Regions from separate parts of the Pseudoalteromonas sp. NZS11 genome, predicted to be linked through region 1. Evidence: predicted binding sites of a transcription regulator. Region 1 holds the regulator's gene; each other region holds the start of a gene.
What was found. Region 1 encodes sigma-54, which starts transcription at its own class of promoters, with help from an activator protein. Its sites were predicted from a motif close to GTTGGCACGNNNNTNGNNT; they were not measured.
Positions count from the first base shown of each region.

Region 2: the regulator sigma-54 is predicted to act here: its motif matches at 1,616-1,634, upstream of I6E82_RS10365 (CsbD family protein).
Region 3: the regulator sigma-54 is predicted to act here: its motif matches at 2,763-2,781, upstream of glnA (glutamate--ammonia ligase).
Region 4: the regulator sigma-54 is predicted to act here: its motif matches at 1,519-1,537, upstream of I6E82_RS12800 (DUF1328 domain-containing protein).

Region 1 covers NZ_JADYWP010000001.1:289,044-294,704, forward strand. The annotation lists gene mgtE (magnesium transporter) at 1-188, opposite strand, end outside; gene I6E82_RS01230 (HPr family phosphocarrier protein) at 319-591, opposite strand; gene rapZ (RNase adapter RapZ) at 634-1,479, opposite strand; gene ptsN (PTS IIA-like nitrogen regulatory protein PtsN) at 1,498-1,950, opposite strand; gene hpf (ribosome hibernation promoting factor) at 1,955-2,242, opposite strand; gene I6E82_RS01250 (RNA polymerase factor sigma-54) at 2,268-3,767, opposite strand; gene lptB (LPS export ABC transporter ATP-binding protein) at 3,837-4,562, opposite strand; gene lptA (lipopolysaccharide transport periplasmic protein LptA) at 4,559-5,104, opposite strand; gene lptC (LPS export ABC transporter periplasmic protein LptC) at 5,094-5,648, opposite strand; gene kdsC (3-deoxy-manno-octulosonate-8-phosphatase KdsC) at 5,645-5,661, opposite strand, start outside.
Region 2 covers NZ_JADYWP010000004.1:163,153-168,813, reverse strand. The annotation lists gene hrpB (ATP-dependent helicase HrpB) at 1-904, opposite strand, end outside; gene I6E82_RS10370 (group II truncated hemoglobin) at 988-1,401, opposite strand; gene I6E82_RS10365 (CsbD family protein) at 1,682-1,879, shown strand; gene I6E82_RS10360 (xanthine dehydrogenase family protein molybdopterin-binding subunit) at 1,948-4,209, opposite strand; gene I6E82_RS10355 ((2Fe-2S)-binding protein) at 4,206-4,703, opposite strand; gene I6E82_RS10350 (FG-GAP repeat domain-containing protein) at 5,118-5,661, opposite strand, start outside.
Region 3 covers NZ_JADYWP010000009.1:112,115-117,775, reverse strand. The annotation lists gene glnL (nitrogen regulation protein NR(II)) at 1-584, opposite strand, end outside; gene I6E82_RS16530 (DUF4124 domain-containing protein) at 667-1,188, opposite strand; gene glnA (glutamate--ammonia ligase) at 1,301-2,707, opposite strand; gene typA (translational GTPase TypA) at 3,215-5,038, shown strand; gene I6E82_RS16515 (potassium channel family protein) at 5,355-5,661, shown strand, end outside.
Region 4 covers NZ_JADYWP010000005.1:162,419-168,079, reverse strand. The annotation lists gene I6E82_RS12820 (aspartate kinase) at 1-122, shown strand, start outside; gene csrA (carbon storage regulator CsrA) at 214-405, shown strand; gene I6E82_RS12810 (YcxB family protein) at 456-923, opposite strand; gene I6E82_RS12805 (hypothetical protein) at 1,056-1,247, opposite strand; gene I6E82_RS12800 (DUF1328 domain-containing protein) at 1,306-1,479, opposite strand; gene I6E82_RS12795 (OadG family protein) at 1,999-2,241, shown strand; gene oadA (sodium-extruding oxaloacetate decarboxylase subunit alpha) at 2,253-4,034, shown strand; gene I6E82_RS12785 (sodium ion-translocating decarboxylase subunit beta) at 4,048-5,178, shown strand; gene I6E82_RS12780 (aldo/keto reductase) at 5,321-5,661, shown strand, end outside.

The DNA of each region.
Region 1 (5,661 bases):
TCAGGATCAACCAACTGCCAAAGGAGTCGGCGAATTTTATGTGGTGATGATTCTAATAATAATGCGGTATCACAAGGAGCTGTTTTTGCGAGCATGCGCCTAACTTGAACAAATTGACCACTATTGAGTGACTTAGTCACCTGTTTTAGTTGCTGTAGTGGGTAATCTTGTTCAAAAGCTTCAGGCATTGGCGTCCTTTATAAATTTTTATATTACTTTATGGGGAGAGGTGAGTTAACTGGCGTCACTAACCGTATTTATTTTATATATCTGTTTTAGTTGGGGCATTAGTAATGCGAGCATTATTTTTATAACTGTTTATTCTTGTTCATTAAAACGTTGTGCTATTAATTCTCCAACAGCATGTAAAGCTTGCTCAGAATCGGGGCCTTTACATACAACTTTTACTTCTTTGCCTTGGCTACTTTCAAGTAACATTAATGCAAGTACGCTATCGCCTGCAGCTTCTTTGTCATCTTGAAATAATGTAATTGTCGCATCAAACTGCACTGCCAATTGGGCAAGCACGGTGGCTGCTCTAGCGTGCAATCCTAATTTGTTTTTTATTAAAAAAGTGTCTTCACAATGCATAACTTACTCTACCTAAGCTGAACAGGTGATTATTCAGCTATATTATTTTTCTTGTTCGCGATGGCGAATTTTCACATTGGGATGTGTCATTGCAAAACTTTCACCGATAGTTTGCGCTAAATATACAGAGCGATGTTGTCCGCCTGTACACCCAATGGCAATGGTTAAATAACTGCGGTTATTTCGCTCTAAGTGCGGTAACCATGTTTGTACAAATGTTTGAATTTGCCATGTGAATTTTTGCACTATGCTGTGATTGGCCAAATAATCTTTAACAGGTTGATCTAACCCATTTAAAGGTTTTAATTCAGGTTCCCAATGTGGATTGGGTAAAAAGCGTGCATCAAATACGTAATCTGCTTCTTTTGGTATACCGTATTTAAAACCAAACGATTCAAACGTGACAATCAGTTGCTTATCTTTTTTACCTAAAATCTTTTCACGAATAGATTCAGCAAGTTGATGAACGCTTAAATCAGTTGTATCTATCATAAAGTCGGCGCGGGTGATTAATACATCAAGTAATTCTTTTTCTTTTTTGATGGCTAAATCAAGAGGCAACGAGTCAATTGATAGTGGGTGTAATCTACGAGTTTCAGAAAAACGTTTGATCAATGTTTGATCGTCGCTATCTAAATAAAATAACGTAGGTTTTGCAAAGCCAGGCAAGTATTCAAGAATATCGTTAAATTCATCTTGTTGTTTAGGGATGTTACGCACATCAATGCTAACAGCAATTTTATCATAGCTATCAGACACACTGCGAACTAATGAAGGAAGCAAGTTAACTGGAATATTATCTACGCAATAATAACCTAAATCTTCTACAACGCGTAAAGCAACCGACTTTCCAGAACCAGAACGGCCGCTTATGATAATTAACTCCATTTAACACCCTTTATAAAACTATGATTGATTGACAATAACTTGGTAAAGCTCAGCATCTGATTTTGCACTGCGTAACTGTTTACAAAAATCTTTGTTGTTTAGTTTATCAGCAATGGTTGCTAGAGTCTTTAAGTGCTGCTGGTTATCGCCATCTGGTACGATGAGTGCGACGAAAATATCAACAGGGCGATTATCGATTGCATCAAAATTTATTGGAGTTTCGCTAACGAGTACTAAAGCCAAAGGCTCTTCTGCACCGCTCATTCTTCCATGAGGAATGGCAATGCCACGCCCTATACCTGTACTACCCAATTTTTCTCTGCTCATTAAAGCATTAAGAATATCTTGTTGCGGTAAATACGGAAGTTTGTCGTGAGCAAGTTCGCTAATGAACTCTAAAATTCTTTTTTTGCTATTAAAAAGGACCGCAGCTTTGCTGCAGTCCTGGCATATAAGTGAGCTTAATTTCATCATATTAGTGTCGAGCAAGCTTCTCTTTGTGTTTAATTACTTGTCGATCGAGCTTGTCGATCAACGAGTCAATGGCGGCATACATATCTTGATGTTCTGTAGAGGCAAATAATTCAGCACCGCTTACGTGTATGGTGGCTTCTGCTTTTTGATTTAATTTTTCTACATCGAGAATGACATGAACATTATTAATATGATCAGAGTGTCTTTCTAGCTTCGCAAATTTGGTATTAATATAGTCTCTTAGTGAATCGGTTAATTCTACGTGACGACCAGTTAAGTTTAGTTGCATAAGCATTACCCTCTTTTTTTGCGTCTTAAATCAAACTTTTACGTTGATTTGACGGTGGAATAGCCAGAGATTCGCGGTATTTTGCGATTGTACGTCTCGCTACTTTAATTCCTTGCTCAGCCAATATATCCGCTATTTTGCTATCACTCAATGGTTTTGCTGAGTTTTCTGCTGCGATTAATTTTCGGATAAGCGCACGGATTGCTGTAGATGAACATTCACCACCGTTTTCGGTGCTTACATGGCTTGAGAAAAAATATTTAAGCTCAAATATACCACGGGGTGTGTGCATATACTTTTGGGTTGTTACGCGCGAAATTGTTGATTCGTGCATTTCTACCATTTCAGCAACATCATTTAAAACCATTGGTTTCATGGCTTCAGGACCGTGTTCAAAAAAGCCTTGTTGTTGCTTAACAATACAATTTGTTACTTTTAATAGCGTGTCGTTTCTACTTTCTAAGCTTTTAATAAACCATTTAGCTTCTTGTAAATGCGAGCGAATAAACTGGCTGTCACCACTGGATTTTACAGTGCGAGACATTGCCGCGTATTGGCTATTAACACGAATTTTAGGCATGCTATCTGGGTTTAACTCAACAACCCAGCGGCCTTTAATTTTTTTAACTGACACATCAGGAATAACATACTCAGATTCTTCTCTTACAATAGTATCTGCAGGTTTAGGGCTAAGAGTATGTATTAATGTCATTACTTCTTTAAGCTCTTCTTCTTTGAGCTTAGTTTTCTTCATTAATGTACGATAGTCACGAGCAGCTAATAAATCAATATGCTCGGTTAAAATCATTTTTGTTTCATTAATGTAAGGTGTTTCTTTATCAAACTGGTTAAGCTGAATACACAAACACTCTTGTAAACTACGTGCAGCAATACCAACAGGATCAAACAGTTGGATGCGTTTTAATACAGCTTCAATTTCATCAAGTTCGACTTCGTTATCATCTTCGTTTTCTTGATTAAAGCTTTCTAAAATCTCTTCGCAGCTTAGTGTTAAAATACCTGAATCATCGACGGCTTCTACAATAGCAATAGCAATAGCTTCGTCTGTAGGGCTAAATGGCGTTAGTTGTAACTGCCACATTAAATACTCATGGAGCGTTTCAGTAGAGGCACCTTGGTATATTGATTCGTCTTCAGGCATCGGACCCGATGATGCTGCTGGGGCGGCACTCATGTACTCATCCCAACTAACATCCATAGCCATGTCGTCACTTAGCGTGTCTTTTGCAAGTGCTTCACCACTATCTTGTTCATATTCGCTTGGAGCATCATCGGCAGATGCGCTAACAGTTATGTCATCTGTATCTGCTTTTTGCTCGTTTTTACCTGCAGCGTCTTCGGAATAGTCTGCTTCTTCAACCTCTAATAGCGGGTTGCTGTCGAGAGCTTCTTGTATTTCTTGCTGGAGATCCAATGTACTGAGTTGCAACAAACGAATAGCTTGTTGCAACTGTGGAGTCATTGTAAGTTGCTGGCCCATGCGCAGCTGTAGTGATTGCCTCATGTATCTCTAACAATCCTTTTATGTTGTTATAATTAATACTAGCAGATGCTTAAAGACATGGCGTAAATGTTACAGCCTAAATTGCTCGCCTAAGTAAACATCGCGTACTGTTTTATCATTTAATACGTGTTCTGGAGTACCTGATGCAATCAGCTCCCCATGAGAAACAATGTAGGCTTTTTCACAAACATCAAGGGTTTCTCTTACGTTATGATCGGTAATTAATACACCAATCCCACGATTTTTAAGATGTTCTATTATTTTCTTTATATCTAATACCGAAATCGGGTCAACACCTGCAAATGGTTCATCCAGTAATATAAATTTAGGATCTGCTGCCAGCGCACGTGCTATTTCAACACGACGACGTTCGCCACCCGACAATGCCATACCTTGGCTATCACGAATGTGTTGTATGCTAAATTCATCTAATAATTTATCGAGAGTGTCTTCTCTAGCTTGTTTATTTAACTCTTTGCGCGTTTCTAAAATGGCCATTAAGTTTTGATAAACAGTCAGCTTTCTGAATATTGAAGACTCTTGCGGTAAGTAGCCAATGCCTAATCTAGCACGACTATGCATAGGTAAAAGAGTAATATCGTTATCGTCTATCGATATTTTACCTTTGTCGCTAGGTACAAGTCCTACTATCATATAAAACGTGGTAGTTTTACCTGCGCCGTTAGGGCCAAGTAAGCCAACAATACTGCCAGCTTTGACTTCAAGACCGACGTTTTTTACAACTTCACGGCCTTTATAGCTCTTTGCTAATAGCTCTGCTTTTAATGTGCTCATGGTTGACCTTTGTCGCTTTTTTTACTTTTTTTAGTCTCGATTGGTACTAAAATTGTGTGAACGCGGTCAGTTGAGTTTTCATCTTTTTCGGCACTGATTAGCTGCTGCTCTATATCGTAGGTAATGCTTTTAGCATTTATTTTTTGTCCCGCTTGCGATACTTGTGCATTACCAACAAGCGTTAAAAAACGCTTAGATACATCATAACGTACTTCGTCAGCACTGGCGCTCATAGTCGTGCCATCTGATTGCTTTTCTTCAAAGTGCGCAGGGCTACCTGTAGCAATTAATAATTGTTTATTATCACCAAGTTCATCGCGTTTATGTACTTCTAAGCGGTCGGCTGTGATACGGCGGTTACCATGAATAATTTCAACGTTTTTCTCAAAAATCCCGACATTAGCTTTTAATTGACCTTCTTGCTTATCGGCGCTTATTGAAATTTGATTTGCAGTCGGTTGCGTGTTTTGCTCTGCAGCACTACTATTAAACGCTAGTATAAGTGTAGGAATAATAAGTGATTTTAATATTTTATTGGTCATAATATATGGTTCGCGTATGGTTAATTAGTTTTATCACTTCGGTTTTTAAGTCGGCTTCTAGGCCTTTACCAGTGATTTTTAAATTGGGTCCGGTGATGATAACGGGTTGCTCCGAACGCATTGTTAATAGTTTTATATCTACCTGAATATTATCAGCATTGATTTTGTCTATCATGGCGTTATCGGTTAAGTTTTTGGCAACCACATTGCCTTCTAAAATTAATTGTTTGTCTTCGTATAATGTTGCTTCGTCTGCATTTATTTGCCACGTTTGCTTTTCGTTATATAAAGTAAAAATAGGTTTTTCAAAAAACGTAAAACCTAATTGTTGATATAGCTCCATTTTAGCCGCAGTTACTTTGTGGCTAATTTTACCTTGTTCGTCATAGGCTGTTTGTTTGAGTTCAATGGCTATGTAATCAGGCTTGGCAATAACTTCAGGCTCAGTCTGAGGCACAATATTTGTTTGTGTAAAATAAGGGTACCAAAGCCAAACCATACAGCTAATGAATAAAACGCTTAATATTATGCGCGCTGCATTCATGAACTAGTGCCTT
Region 2 (5,661 bases), on a different contig from region 1:
GCTCAGTAACCCCTGTTTTTAAATTAAAGGTAGCTGCACGGCGCTTGCCGCTGTCAATTACAATGCGTATGCCTTCAATAGTTAAACTGGTTTCGGCTACATTGGTGGTAAGCACTACTTTGCGCATACCGTTTGGTGCAGAAGCAATAGCGGCTTGCTGATTAGCTTTATCTTGCTCGCCAAATAGCGTTGCGACTTGGCAGTTACTAGGTAAATCGGTGAGTGCTTGTTGCACGCGTAGTATTTCAAATTGCCCAGGTAAAAATACCAATGCGCTACCTGTTTGCTCATTAAGTGCTTGTTTTATTATGCTAGGAATTGCATCAAGCCAACGGCTTTCATCTTTTATGGGTATGTATATTTCGTCTATTGGGTAGCTGCGACCGCTCGATTGAATTACAGGGCAGTCAAAAAACGCTGTATAACGCTCAGTATCAAGCGTTGCCGACATAAGCATAATGGTTAAATCTTCACGCAGCGCACTTTGGGTCTCGAGCGCAAAGGCAAGTGAGGTATCGGCTGCAATTGAACGCTCATGAAATTCATCAAATATAAGTAAATCTATATCGCTTAATTCGGGGTCGTTTTGCAGCATGCGCGTTAGCATGCCTTCGGTGACTATTTCGAGGCGCGTATTAGCGCTTACTTTACTCTCGCCCCTAATCCGCAAGCCCACACTTTGCCCAACACTCTCGTTTTGGCACATTGCTAGGTAACTGGCAATATTACGTGCAGCTAAACGGCGAGGCTCTAGCATTACAATACGTTTAAAATGCCCATCGCGCATTAGTTGCAGCGGCAACCACGTAGATTTACCCGCACCAGGCGGCGCTTGTAATAACGTAATAGGATTACTTTGTAATGTAGTAACGAGTTGTTGATATATGTCTTGAACCGGCAGCACAGCTATTTACCCTAAATTGCTTTGCAGGCATTGTAACAAAAAACCAAAGCCTAGCTGCGGTAGATGTTTATTAATAATTGCTATTAACTACCCGACACCATTCTAATTCGATCTGCAGGCACTCGTAATTGCTGCATTAAGTAAATTTTAAATGGTGCTTCGTAAGGTTGCTCATCAACCGCTTTTTGCATGCATAAAAGCCATGCATCACTTTGCTCAATTCCTACATGTAAATGTTTATGCGCTTGAGGTATGTTAATACTACCTAAATGTTCAGCGTATAATTTAGGACCACCTAACCAGCCCGACAAAAAATAAGCGAGCTTTTTTCGCGATGCCGATAAGTCTTTTGAATGCATACTCCTTATATTTTCAGCCTCTTTTAAAGCGTCCATATTGTCGTAAAACGCATTCACCAATTGTGTAATACCTGCTAACTCACCTGCCATTTTGTATGAGCAGTCATCCACTCCGTATTCACACGTTTTTGTATTCATAACTCACTCAGGTTAACTACTTTGTTTAATACCTGCATATTAGCTTAAAACAAAAATTTAAGAATGAGTTACATCAAAGCGGCGTAACTTATGTCAGCAATAATTACAGGCTGCTATGTATATTTTTTAATAAATAGCGCAATATTAAAAACAAAATCGCTCAACATGAAAATATAACCAACTGATAATAAAAACAATAAAACCATTATTATTCCTTGGTACAAGGCTTGCTACTTTATAACTGACAGTTAATTCACTAACCTAAAGTAAGGATAAACTTATGAACAGCGATCGTATCGAAGGTAATTGGAAAGAACTTAAAGGTAAGGCTCAACAAAAATGGGGCGATCTTACCAACGACGATTTAGATAAAATTGAAGGTAGCCGTACAGAGCTAGTTGGTAAAATTCAGCAGCAATACGGTAAATCTAAAGAAGAAGCAGAGCGTGAAGTTGATGAGTTTGAAAAAGGTCGTTAAACCGCGTTAACCGCTTTTAAAAAAACCGCCATTTGGCGGTTTTTTTGTTTAAGCTGTAGGTTATTTAGCTACGCTTTTAATTGGTTACCAATCGGTAACTGCCTAATACGCTTTCCGCACGCTGCAAAAATAGCATTACATAATGCTGGCGCATAAACTGGTGTAGACGGCTCGCCTACCCCTGCTGGTGGTGCATCGCTTTGTACAATTTCAACGTCAATCTCAAGAGGTGCGTCGCTCATACGCGGTACGCGATAATCATGAAAATTACTTTGCTGTACGCGCCCTTTATCAAAGGTAATACCATCGCTGATTGCAGTTGTAATACCGTAAATAGAGCCACCTTGGGTTTGGTTTTTAACGGTGTCGGTGTTTACAACCGTACCCGCATCAATGGCAACCCACGACTTAATTACTTTTAAATCGCCAGCATCCGACACTTCTACTTCAACTACCGTAGCTACATAAGTTAAAAAGCTTCTGTGTGCTGCTATGCCTAAACCTCGACCTTTAGGAAGCTCTCGCCCCCATTTACTCATGTCAGCTACTTTTTCAATAACATGGCGCAGTCTGCCAATATCTAGAGGATAAACCGCTTTATCGCCACCGTAATTATCGTATGTAGCATTTTGCTCTGTTACATCAACAATACGACTCGGACCTATAGTGTCTAGTAAATAGTCTTTTTGGTCGCGACCGGCTTTGTGCGCTGCTTCACCAATAAATGACTGAATAGCAAAGGCATGAAAAATATTTGATACAGAACGCATCCAACCAATTCGTGCTTTAGCAGGCGCATCACCGTTTTCTAACTTCATATTAGGTGTGTTAATAGGGTTATCGGTAAATCCTAAGCGCAGTTCAAAGCTTCCTGGCGTAGTCGCCCCTTCTGAAAAGGTAGAGGTGATCGGTGAAAACGCGGTGCGGTGTAAATAAGATTCTATAGCGCCATTTTTATCTAGCGATGCTTCAATGTGCTGAGCCGAAACCGCATGGTAAAAACCATGTTGTATGTCGTCTTCACGCGTCCATTGCACGCGAATAGGTTTGCCTACTTTCATTGAAAGGTAAGCTGCTTCTGCTGAAAAGTCAGGTTTTGACTTACGCCCAAAACCGCCTCCTAACATGGTAACGTGAACATTAATTTTGCTCTCATCCATGCCAAGCATTGCCGCCACTGTTTTCATATCGGCTTGTGGATTTTGCGTAGCAGCCCATATATCAACACTGTCTTTGTTGTACATAGCTGTTGCACAAGGCGGCTCCATTGGTGCTTGAGCAAGATGCGGTGCGTAATAATCAGCTACCAATTTATTGCTCGATTTAGCCAACACGCCCATGGCATCGCCTTTATCACGTATGTTTGCCTGTGGAGTTTGTACTGTTTGTAATAATGACTTTTTAAATTCTTCTGAATTGTAATCGCCATTTTTGCCATCATCCCACACGACTTTTAATGCTTTACGCCCTTGCCATGCAGCCCATGTGTTTTTAGCTATAATCGCAATGCCACCTTTTGGCTGAAACTGCGGTGCGCCTTTTGGTGCAGGTATTTCAATAACATCTATAACGCCGTTTATCGCTTTTGTAGCACTGGCATCAAACGACTTAACAACACCGCCTACTACCGGCGGGCGTTCAATTATAGCCACCAGCGCTTGTGGTTCGCGTACATCGGCTGCAAATATAGCTTTACCTGTTACTAAATCGGCTAAATCTATGTGCGCCATGCCGGTATTAATATAACGCCATTCTTTGCGTGTTTTAAGTGTTAGTTTGTCAGCTTCTGGTGGCGTTATTGTAAGCGCTAAGTCGATTAAATCTTTATAAGTAAGCGATTTACCTGAGCTGTGTGTAACAACGTGTTGATTAGCAGTACAGGTTCGTGGATCAACTTTCCAAAACTTAGCGGCAGCATGCTGCATCATGTAACGTACACTTGCGCCCATTTCACGCAGGCGCTGCATGTTGTAGCGAATACTGCGCGAGCCATCGGTATTTTGATCGCCGTATTTAGGGTCGCCCTTACCCTGAATAACAATAACCTTATCCCACGCGGCTTCCATTTCATCGGCAACTATTTGTGCAATCGCGGTGCGAATTTGCTGACCCATTTCAGAGCGATGGCACGTTATTTCAACCATGCCGTCTGGGCGCAGTGCAATAAATAAGTTTGCGCGTTTTGCCAGCTCAGATGGCTGCTCTAACACACCCGCAATCGCTCTTGGCGCACTGCCTACAAAATAAGTACCAAGTACCAATGCACCTATTGCGCTAGTTTTTAAAAACTTACGGCGGTTTAAATCAAAATATTTATTATCTTGGTTCATACTTCTTCCCCTTGTTCATTTGGGTCAAAATACTGAACACTCGCCATTGTTTTAGCGGCTGATTTAATTGCTTTATGAATGCGCGGGTATGTACCACAACGGCAAATATTTCCCGACATATTACTTACTATTTCATCATCGGTAGGGTTTGGATTGGCAGCTAATAAGCTTGCAGCTTGCATCATTTGGCCGCACTGGCAAAAACCACACTGCGGTACTTTATGCTCAACCCATGCTTGTTGTACTGGATGGTCGCCCTGCTCGCTTAACCCTTCAATTGTTGTAATTGAAAGACCCGCTACTGCCGCTACAGGTAATACACACGAGCGCTGAGCTACCCCATCAATATGCACAGTACACGCACCGCACTGAGCCATACCACAGCCAAATTTAGGGCCGGTTAAATTCAATTCGTCTCGGAGATACCATAATACTGGCGTTGACGGATCGCCAGAAAACTCATGTTTATTACCATTAATGGTAAGCGTGATCATACTAAACTCCTTGGCAAAGCGCTTTACAGGAGGGTTCCTTGTTGCGCGAGAACTATTTTTAATTACTTACTATTTTATACTTACTACTTTTAGCCTACCACTTAGATCTATTTTATAAAAATACTAATTATTAGAACGTTTAAACCACATTGAAATTATTAACGTCTGATTATTAGTATTAGACTAGGGACTGCAGACCTTTTTAGATTGAAGTTCACTCAATCTAGGGGAGATTTAATCGCGGCGGGAGGTTTGTAAACAACAAAGCGTAAATTGCCCCTATGCAGAACCCTTGGGGCAGCGCATGTTAAACCTCGAAAGATAAACAGGCCCTAAATAAAAGTTTAAAAAGACTATTAATAAAAAAAAACCGCCATTTGGCGGTTTTAGATAGTGTAAATAAGCTTTTAACTATTAATTAAAACGGCGTCTACCAAATAAAACCACTGATAGCAGCGTAAGTAAGTAATAAATACTGCCACCTGAGCTAGAGCCTGAATCAGATGAAGGAGTCGCTAGCGCAGCACCTTGCTTACCTTCAACGTTTATAGTCACAGTTTGAACTGCTGAACTATCAAATTTATCTTTAGCTACATAGCTAAACGTTACTACATGATCGGATTCGCTCGTAGGAGTTAGTTTAAACAATCCAGTATCAGGCTCAAATGTTAAAGTTCCTGAGTTTGGCTCGGTTACCACTTCAAACTCAAGTGTATCGTTGTCGCTATCTAATGCTGAAAAGCGACCATTCACTTCACTCTTGTAAGAGGTGTTATATGTTACATTTTGAGCTTGTGGGGCTGTATTTGTTAGTTCAATAACAACATTATGAAGCTCAGATTCAACTAAAGAATCTTTCACTGTAAAGCTAACTGATACTGGCTCAACCGAGTCACCACTTGGTGAAAAGGTCACGCTACCTAAGGCAGAATCCATTAACTGAATTTGCCCGTGAGCA
Region 3 (5,661 bases), on a different contig from region 1:
CCCAAAAGCCTATCTACTAGTTCGCGTAATCGGTCGGCTTGCTCAATGATGAGCTCAGCACATTGATCTCTTTCTTGTTGATCAACCTCATACTGCAATAACTGCGCCGCTCCGCGAATTCCACCTAAAGGATTTTTAATTTCGTGAGCTAAGCCTCTAATTAGGTTTCGGGCAGCTTGATATTGATGCATTTGATTAGACGCTTGGTCATGCTTAATTTCGTCATCGGTTTGGCGCCACTCAAATAAAATATAAAGCGAGCCATTAAACTTAATTTGTCGTGTACTTACGGCTACTTTTGCATGGCGAGAATCGCTAAAAACCACGTCAGCTCTGTGCTGCTGGCAATCTACGCCTTCAACTAATGAGTATTGTTCTATACGCTGTAAATCGATTGAATGGTAGTTAAAAAGGCTATCAAACGGTTGTTCTAACAAGCGCTTATTACCAAGGCCAAGCAGCTCGCTGGTACTAGTATTGGCATATACAACGGTAAAGTTTTTATCAAGTAACATGATAGCGGTTGTTTGATTTTGCCAAATGGCATCGAGTAGCTCAGGGCTAAAGTTTTTATTATTAATCATAGCTGCACCATTTTAGTGCGTGGATGTTTGCAAGCAAGTTATATGGTTAAATACACTGCTGCACGTTTAGTAATGCCCCAATTTAGTTACCTAGGTTTAGCCCTTTTCGGTGCATAAAAAATATGCAGGGTTCGCTTGTAGCAATAACTTGGTTTTTACTATTAAAAAGCTTTAATTGTAGTGTGTGCTGACCACGTTCTACATCTCTAATTGCAAAGGTTGAGCTGTCACTGGCTGGGCCGTGTGCTTTACCATCAATAAAAAGTTGTATAGTAAAACCAGTTTCAAAGCGTGGTTTTATTCGGCTAGTTACATAAACAGTGCCGGTATTTTCACGAATAGTCTGGTTATGATCAGGGGAGGAAATAGCAATACTAAAGGCCGCTTGTTGAGGCTGAGGTTGCTCGTCAAAAATGTCAGTATTTGTTGCAGGCATATTAAGATCTTGGCTGGTGAGCTTTACCTCTTGAGCCCCTTTATGAGGGGTGTCTGAGAACACTAATACGCCATTTTTATCTTTCCAAGCGTATATTTTTGTTTCACCGGCATAACCATAATTACTTAATCCTAAAGTAATTAATAGTAATAAAATCTTGTTATTCACTCTGCAGCCCTGCATTTTTATCGGTAACTTAACTTTAGTGGAGATTGACTAATTTTACCATTAAAAAAGCCCGCAAAGCGGGCTTGAGAACACACATATTTTTACAGCTTAATTAACAGCTGTAGTACATTTCAAACTCAACTGGATGAGTTGTCATGTTAAGCTTTTCAACTTCTTTAGACTTAAGTTCGATGTAAGCATCGATTAAGTCATCAGTGAATACGCCACCTTGAGTTAAGAATTCACGGTCTGCGCTAAGTGCAGATAGTGCTTCGTCAAGTGATGCTGCAACAGTTGGAATTTCTGCTGCTTCTTCAGCTGGTAAGTCGTATAAATCTTTATCCATAGCATCGCCAGGATGGATCTTGTTTTTGATACCATCAAGGCCAGCCATAAGCATTGCTGAGAAAGCAAGGTATGGGTTAGCAGTTGGATCCGGGAAGCGTACTTCAATACGACGACCTTTTTCAGATGGAACCACTGGGATACGGATTGATGCAGAACGGTTACGTGCAGAGTATGCAAGCATAACTGGTGCTTCAAAACCTGGTACTAAACGTTTGTACGAGTTAGTAGACGCATTTGCAAAAGCGTTAATTGCTTTAGCATGCTTGATGATGCCGCCAATGTAGTAAAGTGCATCTTCAGAAAGACCGCCGTACTTATCACCAGCAAAAAGGTTTACACCATCTTTAGCAAGTGACTGGTGACAATGCATACCAGAACCGTTATCACCAACAACTGGCTTAGGCATAAACGTTGCTGTTTTACCGTATAAGTGAGCCATGTTATGGATAACATATTTCATTTCTTGAATTTCATCCGCTTTTAATACCATTGTATTAAAGCGAGTAGCGATTTCGTTTTGACCTGCTGTTGCTACTTCGTGGTGATGTGCTTCTACTACTTGGCCCATTTCTTCTAGAACTAGACACGTAGCTGAACGCCAATCTTGGAAGTCATCAACTGGAGCAACTGGGAAGTAACCGCCTTTAACACCTGGACGATGACCAGTGTTGCCATCTGCATATTCTTTATCTGAGTTCCAAGCAGCTTGCTTAGAATCAATTTTGTACATAGAACCAGACATATCTGATTTGTATTTAACATCGTCAAATACGAAAAATTCTGGCTCAGGGCCAAATAAAACAGTGTCTGCAATGCCTGTAGAACGCATGTAATCTTCAGCACGCTTAGCAACAGAACGCGGGTCGCGCTCATAGCCTTGTAGTGTAGAAGGCTCTACTACGTCACAACGTAAAATTAATGTCGCTTCTTCAGTGAAAGGGTCTAGTTTGATTGACTCAGGAACTGGCATTAATACCATGTCTGATTCGTTTATGCCTTTCCAGCCTGCAATTGAAGAACCGTCGAACATTTTACCGTCTTCGAAAAAATCTTCATCAACTTGGTGATGAGGAATCGATACATGTTGCTCTTTACCCTTAGTGTCAGTAAAGCGTAAATCAATGAACTTGACGTCATTTTCTTTAATAAAATCTAAAACCGATTGTGACATGTGTCCTCCAACTATTGGGTTTTGTTATTGCTGCATAATTGCTTTGGTATTTACTAAGCTGATTTTGTGCCATTATTGTAACTGGCTGTTTATAAATTAAAAAAATATCATTGCATCAAAATGGAATATATAAACGCACCATCTTGGTGCGTAAATATTCCATTTCGGTGCAAAATTTACAGAGCGTAATTTGTTGTTAATTTAATCAGCTGAAATTAGCATAACCTAAATGTAAAAGAGTAACAAAAAGATCGGAAAAATAGCCAAAAAGACTGTTTTTCAAAAAAATATTGAAATTTAATTCATATAATTGTCATATATAAAACAGATACTTAGTAAAAGTATTGAGAAAGTTTTAAAATATGTATTGGATAAACTTTCATCCATGTCATTAATGAGGGATAATATGCGCCCTTTTAAATCCTATGCTGGGACATCTCGCGAAAGCGTGGATGAGTGCGTAGATCTTGCAGGATCATTGAGAATTTAATTTCTCTGAGTAAATATATGAGCATCGAAAAGTTAAGAAATATAGCGATTATCGCGCACGTTGACCACGGTAAAACAACTCTGGTTGACAAACTACTTGAGCAATCAGGTACATTAGAAACACGCGGCGGTAACGAAGAGCGCGTGATGGACTCAAACGACATTGAGAAAGAACGTGGTATTACCATTTTGGCTAAAAACACAGCCATCTCTTGGAACGACTACCATATCAATATCGTAGATACTCCGGGACACGCCGATTTCGGTGGTGAAGTTGAACGCGTACTTTCGATGGCTGACTCAGTATTATTACTTGTTGATGCTCAAGAAGGTCCAATGCCACAAACGCGTTTCGTTACGCAAAAGGCATTCGCGCAAGGCTTAAAGCCAATCGTAGTTATCAATAAAATTGATAAGCCAGGTTCACGTCCTGATTGGGTTATGGATCAAATCTTTGATTTATTCGACAACCTTGGCGCAACTGACGAACAGTTAGATTTTAAAGTAATCTACGCTTCAGCTATCAACGGCTGGGCAACACTAGATTTAGACGAGCCATCAGACAACATGGAACCTATGTTCAAGATGATCGTTGACGAAGTATCACCACCGGATGCAGATCCTGAAGGTGACTTCCAAATGCAAATTTCTCAACTAGATTACAACTCTTATGTTGGTGTAGTTGGTATTGGTCGTATTAAACGTGGTTCTGTTGCTCCTAACCAACAAGTTACTATTATCAGTGCTGATGGCACTACACGTAATGGTAAAATTGGCGCAGTACAAAGCTACCTAGGTCTTGAACGTATCGAAACTGATAGAGCTTACGCTGGTAACATCGTAACTGTAACAGGTATTGGTGAGCTTAAGATTTCTGATACAGTTTGTTTCCCAGGAAACGTTGAAGCATTACCACCACTAAGTGTTGATGAGCCAACTGTAACAATGACATTCTCTGTAAATAACTCACCTTTCTGTGGTAAAGAAGGTAAGTTTGTAACGTCACGTAATATCCGTGAACGTTTAGACAAAGAATTAGTACACAACGTAGCACTTCGCGTTGAAGATACTGGTAGCCCAGATAGCTTCCGTGTTTCTGGTCGTGGTGAATTACACCTAGGTATCTTAATTGAGAACATGCGTCGTGAAGGTTACGAGCTTTCAGTTTCTCGTCCAGAAGTTATCTTACGTACTGTAGATGGCGTTCTAGAAGAACCGTTTGAAACAGTGACTATTGACTGTCAAGACGAGCATCAGGGTTCTGTTATGGAACAAGTTGGCCTACGTAAAGGTGAACTTACTAACATGACTCCAGATGGCAAAGGCCGTATGCGTTTAGATTTCATGATCCCTAGCCGTGGTTTAATTGGTTTCCAAACTGATTTCATGACGCTTACTTCGGGTTCTGGTCTTATGTACCATACGTTCGATCATTACGGTCCTCACAAAGGTGGCGACATCGGTGTTCGTAAGAACGGCGTAATGATTGCAAACGCAACTGGTAAAGCACTTACTAACGCATTATTCAACTTACAAGAACGCGGCCGTTTATTCATCGGTCACGGTGTTGAAGTATACGAAGGTATGGTTATCGGTATTCATAACCGTGATAACGACCTTACAGTTAACGCCCTTAAAGGCAAGCAGTTAACTAACGTACGTGCATCTGGTACTGATGAAGCGCAAACGCTTTCTCCACACCTTAACTACTCACTTGAGCAAGCGCTTGAGTTCATCGATGATGACGAGCTAGTTGAAGTAACTCCACTAAACATTCGTATTCGTAAGCGTTACCTTACTGAAAACGAACGTAAACGTGCAGGTCGTGGACCTAAGTCATAATCTATTAATTTAGAATAATGATTTTAAAAGCCGCTGTATTGAAAAATACAGCGGCTTTTTTGTGTTTGTGACAAAGAGAAGCTTTAAAGTCAAGGCAACTATTTGCATCATTATGATCGTTGAGGTGTTGCATATCAATGAAAGGTTGAGTCAGTAGAATTTTTGCAAAGGTGAAAATTAATAAATTTCAGCATGAAGTACTGGTAAGTTTCTAATATAACCGGAATTATTATTTAATTCGTAATGTAGTTGATAAAGATATAGAGTATTTGCCAATTTCCTTAGTAATTACCTATTAGACCTCAATGGAGTTGAGATGTTACACCTAAAACCTTCATCGTATGGAATTATTTATCTTTCTTACATCCCTATATTCGGGTTTTTATATTACATATTTCCATGTTGTGTAAAAAATTTAAATATAGTGGATTCTTTGTATTTTAGTGTTGTTACCTTGACAACTCTGGGCTATGGGGATATTGCACCTAGTTCGTTTTCAGGTAAAGTTATGGTTTCAGCCCAAACTATCCTAGGAGTTGTAACTGTAGGTTTGTTTTTGAACTCTTTAGCAGAGCTAAGAGCCAAATTAGAGTTTCAGCGATTAGCTGAGAATAGTGTGAGTA
Region 4 (5,661 bases), on a different contig from region 1:
AAAATATTAATGTGGTTTTAGTCTCGACTTCTGAGATTAAAATTTCAGTTTTAATAGATGAAAAGTACCTAGAGTTGGCAGTTCGTGCATTACACAAAGCATTTTTAACAGAAAATGGATAGATTGAGAGTTTTTACTTACTTTTCAGTCTAATTTTCATTAGTATGTTTAAGCGGAATCTTATAATTTTTATTGGAACATGGGAGCAAGAGAATGCTAATACTAACTCGTAGAGTAGGTGAAACCCTAATGATTGGTGACGAAGTAACAGTTACTGTTCTAGGTGTTAAAGGAAATCAAGTTCGAATCGGTGTTAATGCACCAAAAGACGTATCAGTGCATCGTGAAGAGATTTACATGCGCATACAAGCTGAAAAGTCGAACCCTAATCCGGGCAATGCTTAATCAACACGTATACGTAGTTGAGTAATTAACTCAACTAGTCAAAAAGCCACTCACTGAGTGGCTTTTTTGTTTATAAAAGCGAGTGTTTCTGGGGTTAGTATTTGTTTTGAAATGTATTGCATGCCGCTTTTATTTTTAATAATAATACCTTGCTGAGTATCTATTACTTCGCTTATGTCTTGCCAAGTTAGCTGAAAGCTTTTGTAATGATTAGCCGATTTAATGCCTTCTTCATCAAAGGTAAGTGTTACCTCAGAGCCTGACGCTCTGCTGAGCATTTGTCTGGTTACCCACCAAGGTCTGCGATAGTAAAAAGCGACGCACTCTAGTACACCTAGCATGATCATAAACGATCCTAAGTAATGATCGTTTAAAACATAAATGCCAAATAAACCAAGCGCAACGAGGAGTACAAGTAAAAAGTACTTAGGTTTGGCGCGCTTACTGTAGGGGAGTGACTCGTCAAAGCACTCGTAAAAGTAAGGTTTATCTAGTGTGTAGGTTGTTGTAAATGCCATATTGCCTTGCTTTAAATATCGTTTTTTTTATTTTAACAAGCTAACCGCTAAATGAGCAGCTTTATAGTCAGTGATTTTATTACAGACACAAAAAAACGGCCCTAAGGCCGTTTTTTAGCGATACAAGAAGAATTAACAGTTAGTTTCTTCAGCGTTTACGCCTTCTTTAACATTTTCACATGCATCTTCTACTTTGTTTTGCACGTCAGTTACTGCTTCGTCAATACGTTCGCCTGCGTCTTCTGCATGATTATCTTCACAACCCATGATGAAGAAACTTGCGAATAGACCGATTAGTGCTGCTTTTACAGTTGTTGAATTCATAATGTAATTCCTTGTAAGTATTAATTAAATTTTAGTGTTTGTTAGTTGAATGCTTTATCTACCTGGGTGATTTACCACGTAGTGCACCTGAAACTAATGAGATCACTAAAAGTACTAAAAATATAAAAAATATAATTTTTGCTATACCAGCTGCGGCACCTGCGATGCCACCAAAACCTAACACTGCAGCGATTAAAGCAATAACTAAAAATGTAATTGTCCAGCGTAACATTGTTTTCTCCTTGGTTATCAAATTTGCTCACAATAACTAATGCCAGTTATATGCCAAAGTTTATTTTTGTTTTATATCAGATAGTTATGGTTTTTAACTGAGTTTTTAGTTATTAGTTAGTTAGTAATTTTTACGCTTTGTTATGTAAGTTATTCACACTGTTACAAGTTACCGGTAAATATTCACTAAAAACAATGCTTTTGGTAAGACCAATTAACAATTGATGTGTGTTTTTGTACTTATTATAAAATTTGGCAGTTATTTTTATTAAGTTGAATAGTTAATTAACAACTTCCATATAACTATTAGCTATAGTCGTTATTTTCTGTATGTATTGTAGGGCGCATGATTGCTGGGTTATGGCATGTAAATTTGTTGAGTGTTATGTTGTTTATAGTTTAATTGGTTTTACCAATTTACAAGATGTAGACAAAGCGACTAGTTTTGTTATTATCCAGTGAATAAATATTTAATTAAATCGATTTTTTATTTTCGATATGGGTTTCAAGGGGGAGAAAAATGGATATAGGTGCTCTACTCACAACGGCTGGTAGCTTAATGCTAACTGGTATGGTTGGGGTGTTTGTATTTCTGTCGATATTAATTGGTGCAGTAACGCTTATGTCTAATTTGGTGACGCGCTATAGCGAACCAGAGGCATCACCAGCTAAATCACCGTCTTTTAAATCTCAAGGTGTGCCTAATGAGCACATCGCTGCTATTAGTGCTGCCATTGCTCAGTACAAATCAAATAATAAATAAGGGGCACACACATGGCTAAATTAAAATTAACAGAATTGGTATTACGCGATGCGCACCAATCATTGCTCGCAACACGTATGCGCCTAGACGATATGCTACCTATTGCTAGCAAGCTAGATGATGCAGGTTATTGGTCTATTGAATCGTGGGGCGGTGCTACATTTGATTCGTGTATTCGTTATTTAGGCGAAGATCCTTGGGAGCGTATTCGTGCGCTTAAAAAAGCGATGCCTAATACTAAACAGCAAATGCTATTACGCGGTCAAAACCTATTAGGCTACCGCCATTACGCTGATGATGTAGTTGAAAAGTTTGTAGAACGCGCACATAAAAATGGCGTTGACGTATTTCGTATATTTGATGCAATGAACGATGTACGTAACCTAGAAACAGCGATTAAAGCGGCTATAAAAGTAGGCGCGCATGCTCAAGGTACTATTTCGTACACGGTAAGTCCTGTTCATACGCTTGATATGTGGCTGACTCTTGCTAAGCAATTAGAAGATTTAGGCTGTCACTCAATTTGTATTAAAGATATGGCGGGTTTATTAAAGCCGTACGATGCTGAAAAACTAATTAAAGCTCTTAAAGAAACCGTATCGGTTCCTATTGCTATGCAGTGCCACGCTACAACAGGTTTAAGTACTGCGACTTATCAAAAAGCGATTGATGCAGGCATTGATATGCTTGATACCGCTATTTCATCTATGAGTATGACTTACGGACACACAGCAACTGAAACTATTGTATCGATAGTTGAAGGAACTGAGCGCGATACTGACCTTGACTTAAACCATCTAGAAGAAATTGCTGCTTACTTTAGAGATGTACGTAAAAAATATGCGGCATTTGAAGGTAGCTTAAAAGGGGTTGATGGTCGTATTTTACTAGCTCAAGTACCTGGTGGCATGCTTACAAACATGGAAAACCAACTTAAAGAGCAAGGCGCGGCAGATAAGCTTAATGAAGTTTTGCTTGAGATCCCACGTGTACGTGAAGATCTTGGCTTTTTACCTTTAGTAACACCTACGTCGCAAATCGTAGGTACTCAAGCAGTACTTAACGTGCTAACCGGTGAGCGTTATAAAACAATTACTAAAGAAACTGCTGGCGTATTAAAAGGTGAATATGGCTTAACACCAGCACCAATGAATAAAGAGCTACAAGAGCGTGTGCTTGATGGAGCAGAGGTTATTACTTGTCGCCCTGCAGATAACATTGCACCAGAGCTTGCAACGCTTGAAGCTGAGTTATTAAAAGAAGCGCAAGAGCAAGGTTTAACACTTGCTGATGAGCAAATTGATGACGTACTAACTTATGCATTGTTTCCGCAGGTTGGTTTGAAATTTATTAAAAATCGTAATAACCCTGATGCATTTGAGCCTATTCCTACCGTTGAAGATAAGAGCAATAAGGCAGCACCAAAATCGGGATCAAATAATAGTAGCGTTAAAGCTGAGCAATACAGCGTAAAAGTAGATGGTAAAGTTTACGACGTAGTAGTGGCGCAAGGTGGTGAGCTAAAAGAAGTAACATTAAAAGACTCTGAGCACATTCCTCAGTCTGCTTCAGTTGCATCAGGTGAAACACTTAATGCCCCTTTAGCCGGTAATATTTTTAAGATTAAGGTAAAAGCTGGGCAAGTTGTTAACGAAGGTGATGTAGTGATTATTATGGAAGCCATGAAAATGGAAACTGAAATACGCGCTACGCATACCGGAACAATTGCTGAAGTGTTAGTTGGTGAAGGCGATGCTGTAACCACCGGCGACGCTATGATTGCATTAGCTTAGGAGTAAATAGAGGATGGAAGGTATTTTAAACCTCTGGAATGCTACTGGCATTGCTAACTTTACAATCCCATCGTTAATTATGATTGCGGTAGGGTGTTTATTACTGTTTTTAGCGATAGCTAAAGGCTTTGAACCACTATTATTACTACCTATTGGTTTTGGTGCAATTTTAACAAATGTACCAGTGGCAGGTTTGTCAGACCCAGGTGGGCTTTTGTATTACGTTTATTACGTGGGTATTGATACGGGGATTTTTCCGTTATTAATATTTATGGGAGTAGGGGCGCTGACCGACTTTAGCGCGCTTATTGCAAACCCACGTATGTTGTTATTAGGTGCGGCTGCACAGTTTGGTATTTTTGCTACACTGTTTGGCGCAATATTACTTAACTATGTGCCAGGCTTTGAGTTTACTCTACAGGACGCATCGGCTATTGCAATTATTGGTGGTGCAGATGGACCGACTGCAATATTTTTAGCGTCAAAACTGGCTCCTGATTTACTTGGTGCAATAGCGGTAGCAGCATACTCATATATGGCATTAGTACCAATTATTCAACCGCCAATTATGCGTGCGTTAACAACCCCAGAAGAACGTAAAATTAAGATGCCAGAGCTTCGCAAAGTATCTAAAAAGGAAAAGATTATTTTCCCTCTTATGGTGCTTAGTTTAACGGCTATGTTTTTACCGGCTGCTATACCGCTTGTAGGTATGTTTTGTTTAGGTAACTTAATGCGAGAGTCGGGTGTTGTTGATAGATTAAGTAACAGTGCTCAAAACGAAATCATCAATGTTACAACTATATTTTTAGGTTTAGCTGTAGGTTCAAAGCTTGCTGCAGATAAGTTTTTAACTGTTGAGACGATTGGTATTTTAGTGCTTGGCGCACTGGCTTTTGCAATTGGTACGGCATCTGGCGTATTTATGGCAAAAGGACTTAACCGCATATCTAAAACACCTATAAACCCATTAATTGGGGCTGCAGGTGTATCGGCTGTGCCAATGGCGGCACGAGTAGTTAATAAAGTTGGCCTTGAAAGCAACCCACATAACTTTTTACTTATGCATGCTATGGGACCCAACGTAGCGGGTGTACTTGGTAGTGCAGTTGCTGCGGGTATTTTATTAGCACTTGTTGGCTAATAATGTAATTTAAAATAGATTAACCATTAAGCGCAGTTTACTGCGCTTTTTTTTGTTCTTAATTTGTTCACCGCTAAATAGTTTCTTGTTCAGCGCTTTTTGTTTACAGTAACAGCTCTTCAAAATTTTAAGGATAGTTATCATGCTTCACACACCTTTAGCAAAGCACTTACCTCATGTTAGTAAACTTGTATTCGGATGCATGGGTCTGGGCGGCGGTTGGAATAAAGACGCAATCACTGATGCACATGTTAAGCAAACTCATGAATGCATAGATAACGCTATTGAAGGTGGCATTAACTTTTTTGACCATGCTGATATTTATACTTTTGGTAAAGCGGAGCAGGTTTTTGGTAAAGCATTAAGCGAGCGACCAGAGCTTAGAGAGCACATGTATATTCAATCTAAGTGTGGGATTCGTTTTGAAGATGACTTAGGGCCAAAGCGCTATGATTTTTCATCAAAGTGGATTGAGCAATCAGT